Regions from separate parts of the Pseudomonas sp. FW305-3-2-15-C-LB1 genome, predicted to be linked through region 2. Evidence: predicted binding sites of a transcription regulator. Region 2 holds the regulator's gene; the other holds the start of a gene.
What was found. The regulator sigma-54, encoded in region 2, starts transcription at its own class of promoters, with help from an activator protein. The targets are predictions, from matches to a motif close to ANTGGCATNNANNTTGCTNT.

Region 1 (4,178 bases), on a different contig from region 2:
CCGTTCGGCGATCTTTGCGCAGAACGCCGAACAGCAAAACGTCGCCCAGGCCTACATCGCCCAGTTGGACGCTGCCAAGCCTTTCGACAAACCCATCGTCACTAAAATCGAGATGGGCAAGGTGTTCTACCCGGCGGAGTCCTATCATCAGGACTTCCTCACCGAGAACCCGTCCTACCCCTACATCGTGATCAATGATCTTCCGAAGGTGGCGCAGCTCAAGAAACTCTTTCCCGACCAATACCGCGCCGAGCCGGTGCTGGTAAAACACCAGTAACCCCGGTTGTGGATTACACAACCTCCAGGTACGAGCTGTGAATTGCTCGCGCCAACTCGCGCACGGTGTCGATAAACTCGGTGAGACGGCTGTGCAAGCCGTCTTCAAGGATTTCATCAATCCCCGTATACCGCAGCCGCGCCTCGAACTCCGCCGCCAGGCGCTGCGCCGTGCGCCCATAACTGCCAGGCAGGTCCGCCAGGATATGGCTCAACTCCTCGATGCACGCATGCAACGAGCGCGGCACATCGCTGCGCAACAGCAGTAATTCGGACACGGAACGGGCGTTCAACGCGTTCGGGTACAGCTCCGTATACGCCTCGAAGGACGACAGCGCGCGGAGCAGGGCGCTCCACTGGTAATAACCGCGTGCCGACAAGTCACTGACTTCTTCCGATTCCTCGCCGAACATCTCGTAGCGCGCATCCAACAAACGCAGGGTGTTGTCGGCACGCTCGACAAAGGTGCCGAGGCGAATGAACCGATAGGCGTCATTGCGCATGATCGTCCCCGAGGTTGCCCCACGAAACAGGTGCGAGCGCTGCTTGACCCAATCACAGAAGTGGCTGATGCCGTGTCGCGCCAGGCCGCCGGCGGCGATGCTGCGCATTTCCAGCCAGGTGGCGTTGAGGTTTTCCCACATGTCGGCGGTGATGCGCCCGCGTACGGCGTGAGCATTGCCACGGGCGGCGCGCAGGCAGTTGTAGATGCTGGCGGGGTTTTCTTCGTCGAGGGCGAAGAAGTGCAGCATGCGCTCGGCATCCAGCTGTTTATGGCGTTCAAGGTAGCTGTCCAGGGTGCCGCTGCTGAGCAACGACATGGCCAGTTCGTCCAGACCGTCGCTGCGCCCGGCTTGTGGCATCAACGACAGCGAGTAACTGACTTCGAGCATGCGCGCCAGGTTTTCGGCACGCTCCAGGTAACGGGACATCCAGTACAGATCTGCGGCGGTTCTACTCAACATACTCAGCCCTCCACCATCCAGGTGTCCTTGGTTCCGCCGCCTTGCGACGAGTTGACGATCAACGAGCCTTCCTTCAATGCCACGCGGGTAAGCCCACCGGGCACCAGGCGGGTTTCCTTGCCCGACAGCACAAAGGGCCGCAGGTCGATATGCCGTGGGGCGATGCCGTTTTCAACGAAGGTGGGGCAGGTGGACAGGCTTAACGTCGGTTGGGCGATGTAGGCGTGGGGACGCGCCTTGATGCGCTGGCGGAAGTCCTCGATCTCGGCGGCGCTGGAAGCCGGCCCGACCAGCATGCCGTAGCCACCGGAACCCTGGGTTTCCTTGACCACCAGTTCCGGCAGGTGAGCCAGTACGTGGGACAGTTCATCGGGCTTGCGGCACTGGAAGGTCGGTACGTTTTGTAGCACCGGTTCTTCGTCCAGGTAGAAACGGATCATTTCCGGCACATAGGGGTAGATCGACTTGTCGTCCGCCACGCCGGTGCCGATGGCATTGGCCAGCACTACGTTGCCGGCGCAATAGGCCGCGACCAGGCCGGGGACGCCGAGCATCGACTCGGGGTTGAAGGCCTTGGGGTCGAGGAAGGCGTCATCGATGCGCCGGTAAATCACGTCGACCGGCTTGGGGCCGTCGGTGGTGCGCATGAACACCTTGAGGTCGTGCACGAACAGGTCGGCGCCTTCCACCAGTTCCACACCCATTTCCCGGGCCAGGAACGCATGTTCGAAGAACGCGCTGTTGAAGCGGCCCGGGGTCAGTACCACCACGTTGGGGTTGTCCAGGCGGCTGGAGCTCTTCAACGTCTTGAGCAGCAGGTTGGGGTAGTGGTCCACCGGCGCGATGCGTTGTTTGGCGAATACTTCGGGGAACAGGCGCATCATCATCTTGCGGTCTTCGAGCATGTAGCTCACGCCGCTGGGGGTGCGCAGGTTGTCCTCGAGCACGTAATAGGTGCCGTCAGCGTCACGCACCAGGTCGACACCCGAGATATGCGAGTAGATGTCGCGGTGCAGGTCCAGGCCGACCATGGCCTTCTGATAGCCCTCGTTGCCCAGCACCTGGTCCGCCGGAATGATCCCGGCCTTGATGATGCGCTGGTCATGGTAGATGTCGGCGAGGAACATGTTCAGCGCATTGACGCGCTGGATACAGCCGCGTTCGATAACGCTCCATTCACTGGCAGGGATGCTGCGCGGGATGATGTCGAAGGGGATCAGGCGCTCGGTGTCTTGTTCGTCGCCGTAGAGGGTGAAGGTGATCCCGGCGCGGTGAAACAGCAAATCGGCTTCGCGGCGACGCTGGGCCAGCAGTTCCGGCGGCGTATTCGCCAGCCAGCGGGAGAAGTCCTGATAGTGCGCACGGCAGGCGCCGTTTGCGTCATTCATTTCATCGAAGAAAGATCGAGCCATTCCAGTACCTTGTCAGTGCCGAGGGACGCTTGGGTGGCACTGCCGTTTCAAAAAACGCATTTTTTATGAGCCCGTGGCTAAGGGTGCCACTGGGCCTGGTCCTTACTTTCTTGTGGAGTCGGCTCTGGGTCGGGGGGTAACGAATGCTCCTGTATCCGGGCAGATGAATGGATAAAGCAATGCCTGTGCCGAAACCCTGAATTGCTTGTAGTGAGGGGCGTGTTGTGGCGAGCAAGCCCGCTCACAACAACACGCCCGCTCACCAGAAGGGGGCAGTGCCTGGCAGGCGCCCCGACTTGGTGCATGAACAAACTTGAACTTCACTCGCCGCTGATTCTTCTAACAGGACTTGAACCCGCAGGGAGCACCGTCATGCCCAGAATCATCTCTCCCCATACACCGGAAGCGGCCCTGACCGACCACAGCGAACACAACGCCAAGATCTTCGGTTCGCCCAAGGACCGTCTGGACTTCTACCGGCGCGAGATCCAGTACGAAACCACCATCCTGGCCAACCGCACCGACGCTTATCTCACGGCGCAATCGTTCCTGGTGATCGCCTTTGTTTCCGGCATGGGCAACCTCAACCCGGAGTGGGGCAAGCTGTTTACCCTCGTGGTGCCGGTGTTCCTGGTCTCGCTGGGCATTCTCAGCTCCCTGAATGCCTGGCCAGGCATTCGGGCGGCGTACGAAATCATCGATCACTGGCACTACAAGCAGAGCGAACTGCTGCGCAGCGAGCCGGTGATGGGCATGGCCTATGATGAGTCGCCGCTGTTTTCCGAAATGGAGTCGTCCCACAAGGGCTATCGCAAGTCGCTGCTGTTCTCCATGCGTGCGCCCTGGCTGTTCATGGTGTTCTGGCTGGTGCTGGGGATATACGCGTTCTATATCCAGGTCGACAACCCGATCCGCTGAGCAATCGGACGGAACTTCGCCGGGTGGCGCAGCACCTTACCTGTAGGCCCTGCTGATTTCCCTGCGGCCTGTAACGAGGTGACCCATGAGCACAAGCAAAGCCCCGCAACTCGATAACCGCAACGACCCGGCCATCGACGGCGGCGAACCGGCTCCCGGTACCGCTGCCGACGCACCGAAAGACCCGGTCCCGGCCAAAGACCCCAAAGCCACGGAAAACGACTACAGTCCAGACTTCAAGCCCGAGCGCGAGCCCAAGCCTGAAACCGATGCCGATATCGATACCCAGGGCGGTTAGAGGAGACGGTCATGTCCAAAGAACTCGACGACGAACTCAACGACCCGGGCAATGAAGACCCCGGTTCCTTGATGGATGATGCAGAAGTGCCGCTCAACGACCTGGATGACGCGGCAGACGTAGGCAATACAGAGCGTCAGGACTGAGCGTCCGCCTTGGCTCGTCGTTCATACCACACCAGCATCGGCTGGGTACTCAGGCCATGAACGACGATGCTCAGGGCAATGACTGACAAGGTCAGGTTTACCGCCACCGCGCTGCTGGTGCCAATCAAGCCGTGGTTCAGCGCGTAGAACAGGTAGTAAATAC
Region 2 (4,178 bases):
GGACAAGGTCGAGCATGTGAAGGCCACCGAAGTCACCCTGCTGACCAACCCGGACATGAACATTTACCGCGGTACCGAGTTCCCATGGCACGTCACCAGCAAGCGTGGCGAGGTCAACCCGGACGGTACCGAGGTGGAACTGATCGACTCGGTGCGCATTGCGCGCACTGACGATAAAAGCCGTGAGACCGTGATTACCAGCAGTCGCATGACCGTATTCCCGCAGAAGCAATATGCGCAGACCGAGCAAGACGTTAGAATCGACGGCGCTGGCGGTGTATCGACTGGCAAGGGAATGAAAGCGTATTTGAAAGAAAGCAGGATACACCTGCTATCGAACGTAAGAGGACAGTATGAGGCTCGTTAAAACTCTCCCTATTTTGCTCGGCCTGGGCGCAGCACTGGGAAGCGTGAGCGCCTGGGCTCTGCCGAACGATAGCCAGCAGCCGATCCACATTTCAGCTGACGATGCGCAACTGGATGACAAGCAAGGCGTGGCCACCTACACCGGCGGCGTGATCATCACGCAGGGTTCGATGAAAATCACCGGCAATACCGTGACGCTTACGCGCACCAAGACCGGCGATATCGATGTCGTGACCTCGGTCGGCAACCTGGCTTACTTCGAACAGAAGCAGTCCGCGACCGATACCGGACCGATGAAGGGCTACGGCAAGACCATCCAATACCATGCCCAGCAGAACCGCATCGTCCTGATCGACCAGGCCAAGGTGCTCAGCCCCGATGGCAACTCCACGGAAGGTGAGAAGATCACCTATGACACCGTGAAACAGATTGCAAACGCCGGTCGTGCCAATGGCAACAAGGTCACCGCGCCTCGTCCACGGATCGACATGGTTATCCAGCCGAAGAAGAAGGCCGAGTAATGGCAACCCTGAAAGCCCAGCATCTGGCCAAGGCCTATAAAAGCCGTCAGGTCGTGCGCGACGTCAGCCTGTCGATCGACAGCGGCCAGATCGTCGGCTTGCTCGGCCCCAACGGCGCCGGCAAGACCACTTGCTTCTACATGATCGTCGGCCTGGTCCAGGCGGACCAGGGGCGCGTGCTGATCGATGACCTGGACGTGAGCCACCAGCCAATGCACGGCCGCGCCCGTGCCGGTATCGGCTATCTTCCACAGGAAGCGTCGATCTTCCGCAAACTGTCGGTGTCGGACAATATCATGGCGATCCTCGAGACCCGCAAGGAACTCGACCGTGACGGCCGTCGCAAGGAGCTGGAAAGCCTGCTGCAGGAGTTCCACATCAACCATATCCGCGACAACCTCGGCATGAGCCTGTCCGGTGGTGAGCGTCGCCGCGTGGAAATCGCCCGCGCCCTGGCCACTGCACCCAAGTTCATCCTGCTGGACGAGCCGTTTGCCGGCGTCGACCCGATCTCGGTCGGCGACATCAAGCAGATCATCCATCACCTCAAGGCCAAGGGCATCGGCGTGCTGATCACCGACCACAACGTCCGTGAGACGCTCGACATCTGCGAAACCGCCTATATCGTCAATGACGGCCAGCTGATTGCCGAAGGTGATTCCGCGACAATCCTGGCCAATGAACTGGTCAAGGAAGTGTATCTGGGTCACGAGTTCCGCCTGTAAACACCGTGGTGTCACGGCGTTCGCCAAGGTGCGCGGGAGTCAATGAAAACCTCCGGATTTTTATTGTTACCGCGCTCTAGGCAAAGCACCCGACATCAGGCATATAATTTGCTTATGTTTGGCGCTCACGCGCCCTGTCGTGGATGGCGCATTGCGCCGGCGAATAAGGTGTTAAGCCCCTGCCATGAAACCATCGCTAGTCCTGAGAATGGGCCAGCAGCTGACGATGACACCGCAGCTGCAACAGGCCATCCGCCTGCTCCAATTGTCGACCCTGGACCTGCAACAGGAAATCCAGGAGGCCCTGGAGTCCAATCCGATGCTCGAACGCCAGGAAGAAGGCGACGACTTCGATAATGCAGACCCGCTGGCCGATAACATCGAGCAAAAACCCAATTCCGACGTGCAGGAACCCTCCTACCAGGAAACCGCCCCCACGGTGGACAACCTTGAGGAAGGCGAATGGAACGAACGCATTCCCAACGAGCTTCCGGTCGACACCGCCTGGGAAGATGTCTACCAGACCAGCGCCAGCAGCCTGCCCAGCAACGACGATGACGAGTGGGATTTCACCACCCGCACCTCTGCCGGCGAGAGCCTGCAGAGCCATCTGCTATGGCAACTGAACCTGGCACCGATGTCGGACACCGATCGCCTGATCGCCGTAACCCTGATCGACTGCATCAACAATCAGGGTTATCTAGACGAGACGCTCGAAGAAATTCTTGAAGCCTTCGACCCCGAACTGGATATCGAACTGGACGAGATCGAAGCCGTCCTGCACCGCATCCAGCAGTTCGAGCCTGCCGGTATCGGCGCGCGCACCCTCAGCGAATGCCTGCTGCTGCAATTGCGCCAGCTGCCGGCCAAGACCCCATGGCTCGCCGAGGCCCAGCGCCTGGTCACCGACTACATCGACCTGCTGGGCAGCCGCGACTACAGCCAGTTGATGCGCCGCATGAAGCTCAAGGAAGACGACCTGCGCCAGGTCATCGAGCTGGTACAGAGCCTCAACCCGCGCCCTGGCTCGCAAATCGAGTCCAGCGAAGCCGAGTACGTGGTTCCCGACGTGATCGTGCGCAAGGACAACGAGCGATGGCTGGTGGAACTGAACCAGGAGTCGGTGCCACGCCTGAGGGTCAACCCGCAATATGCCGGTTTCGTCCGCCGCGCCGACACCAGCGCCGATAACACCTTCATGCGCAACCAGTTGCAGGAAGCCCGCTGGTTCATCAAGAGCCTGCAAAGCCGCAACGAAACCCTGATGAAAGTCGCCACCCAGATCGTCGAGCACCAGCGCGGCTTCCTGGAATACGGCGACGAGGCGATGAAGCCGCTGGTACTGCATGACATCGCCGAAGCGGTGGGCATGCATGAGTCGACCATTTCACGCGTGACCACGCAGAAATTCATGCATACCCCACGGGGTATTTATGAACTGAAATACTTTTTCTCCAGCCACGTCAGCACCTCCGAAGGCGGTGAATGCTCGTCCACGGCGATCCGCGCGATCATCAAAAAACTGGTTGCCGCGGAAAATCAGAAAAAGCCATTGAGTGACAGTAAGATCGCTGGTTTACTGGAGGCACAAGGCATTCAGGTCGCCCGTCGAACCGTCGCCAAGTACCGCGAGTCCCTCGGGATCGCGCCTTCCAGCGAGCGTAAGCGTTTGATGTGACGGGCGGGCCACAGCGTTCCAGTGGCAGGCGCCTTTGCCTGCCGCTTTATGCACTGGCAACGAAGGAGAAGCTGTATGCAAGTCAACATCAGTGGACACCATGTAGAAGTCACCCCTCCACTACGCGACTATGTCGAGCAGAAGCTGAGGAAGCTTGAGGGTCATTTCGACAAGATCACCAACGTGCAGGTCATCATGAAGGTCGACAAGCTTCAGCAGAAAATCGAAGCGACTCTTCAGATACCCGGTGGAGAAGTGGTCGCCAATGCCGAACATGATGACATGTATGCAGCAATCGACTTGCTCACCGACAAGCTTGACCGCCAACTCAAAAAGCATAAGGAAAAGAATCTGAGCCTGCTTCAGGGCACAGGTCGTTAACTCTCCCCCCATGATCCGACTTGAAACCATCCTGACCCCCGGCCGTTCCCTCGTGAACGTGCCGGGTGGCAGCAAGAAGAAAGCCCTCGAACAAATTGCCAACCTGATCGCGCGCGAAGTGCAGGATCTGGAGATGCAGGATGTCTTCGACGCGTTGATTGCCCGTGAAAAACTCGGCTCCACCGGTTTTGGCAACGGCATCGCCATTCCTCACTGTCGCCTCAAAGGCTGCGAAACACCTGTCAGTGCCCTGCTGCACCTGGAAGCCCCCATCGATTTCGACGCCATCGACGGTGCGCCGGTAGACCTGCTGTTCGTCCTGCTGGTCCCGCAAGCCGCTACCGATGCGCACCTGGAACTGCTCCGGCAGATCGCCAGCATGCTCGACCGCAAGGAAGTACGCGACAAACTGCGTAGCGCCAGCAGCAATGAGGCGTTGTACCAGGTTGTCCTGGATGAACAGAGCGGGCAGTAACCATGCGCTTGATCATCGTCAGCGGCCGCTCC

Region 1: a site for sigma-54 is predicted at 2,827-2,846, ahead of AC3WP7_RS12635 (circularly permuted type 2 ATP-grasp protein). Genes of this name have one in related genera too.

Annotation. Positions count from the first base shown of each region.
Region 1 covers NZ_JBYSZX010000005.1:228,128-232,305, reverse strand. The annotation lists gene msrA (peptide-methionine (S)-S-oxide reductase MsrA) at 1-277, shown strand, start outside; gene AC3WP7_RS12640 (alpha-E domain-containing protein) at 291-1,241, opposite strand; gene AC3WP7_RS12635 (circularly permuted type 2 ATP-grasp protein) at 1,244-2,653, opposite strand; gene AC3WP7_RS12630 (hypothetical protein) at 3,026-3,571, shown strand; gene AC3WP7_RS12625 (hypothetical protein) at 3,657-3,869, shown strand; gene AC3WP7_RS12620 (hypothetical protein) at 3,881-4,015, shown strand; gene AC3WP7_RS12615 (cation:proton antiporter) at 4,006-4,178, opposite strand, start outside.
Region 2 covers NZ_JBYSZX010000001.1:222,333-226,510, reverse strand. The annotation lists gene lptC (LPS export ABC transporter periplasmic protein LptC) at 1-367, shown strand, start outside; gene lptA (lipopolysaccharide transport periplasmic protein LptA) at 354-887, shown strand; gene lptB (LPS export ABC transporter ATP-binding protein) at 887-1,612, shown strand; gene AC3WP7_RS01105 (RNA polymerase factor sigma-54) at 1,797-3,290, shown strand; gene hpf (ribosome hibernation-promoting factor, HPF/YfiA family) at 3,366-3,671, shown strand; gene ptsN (PTS IIA-like nitrogen regulatory protein PtsN) at 3,682-4,146, shown strand; gene rapZ (RNase adapter RapZ) at 4,149-4,178, shown strand, end outside.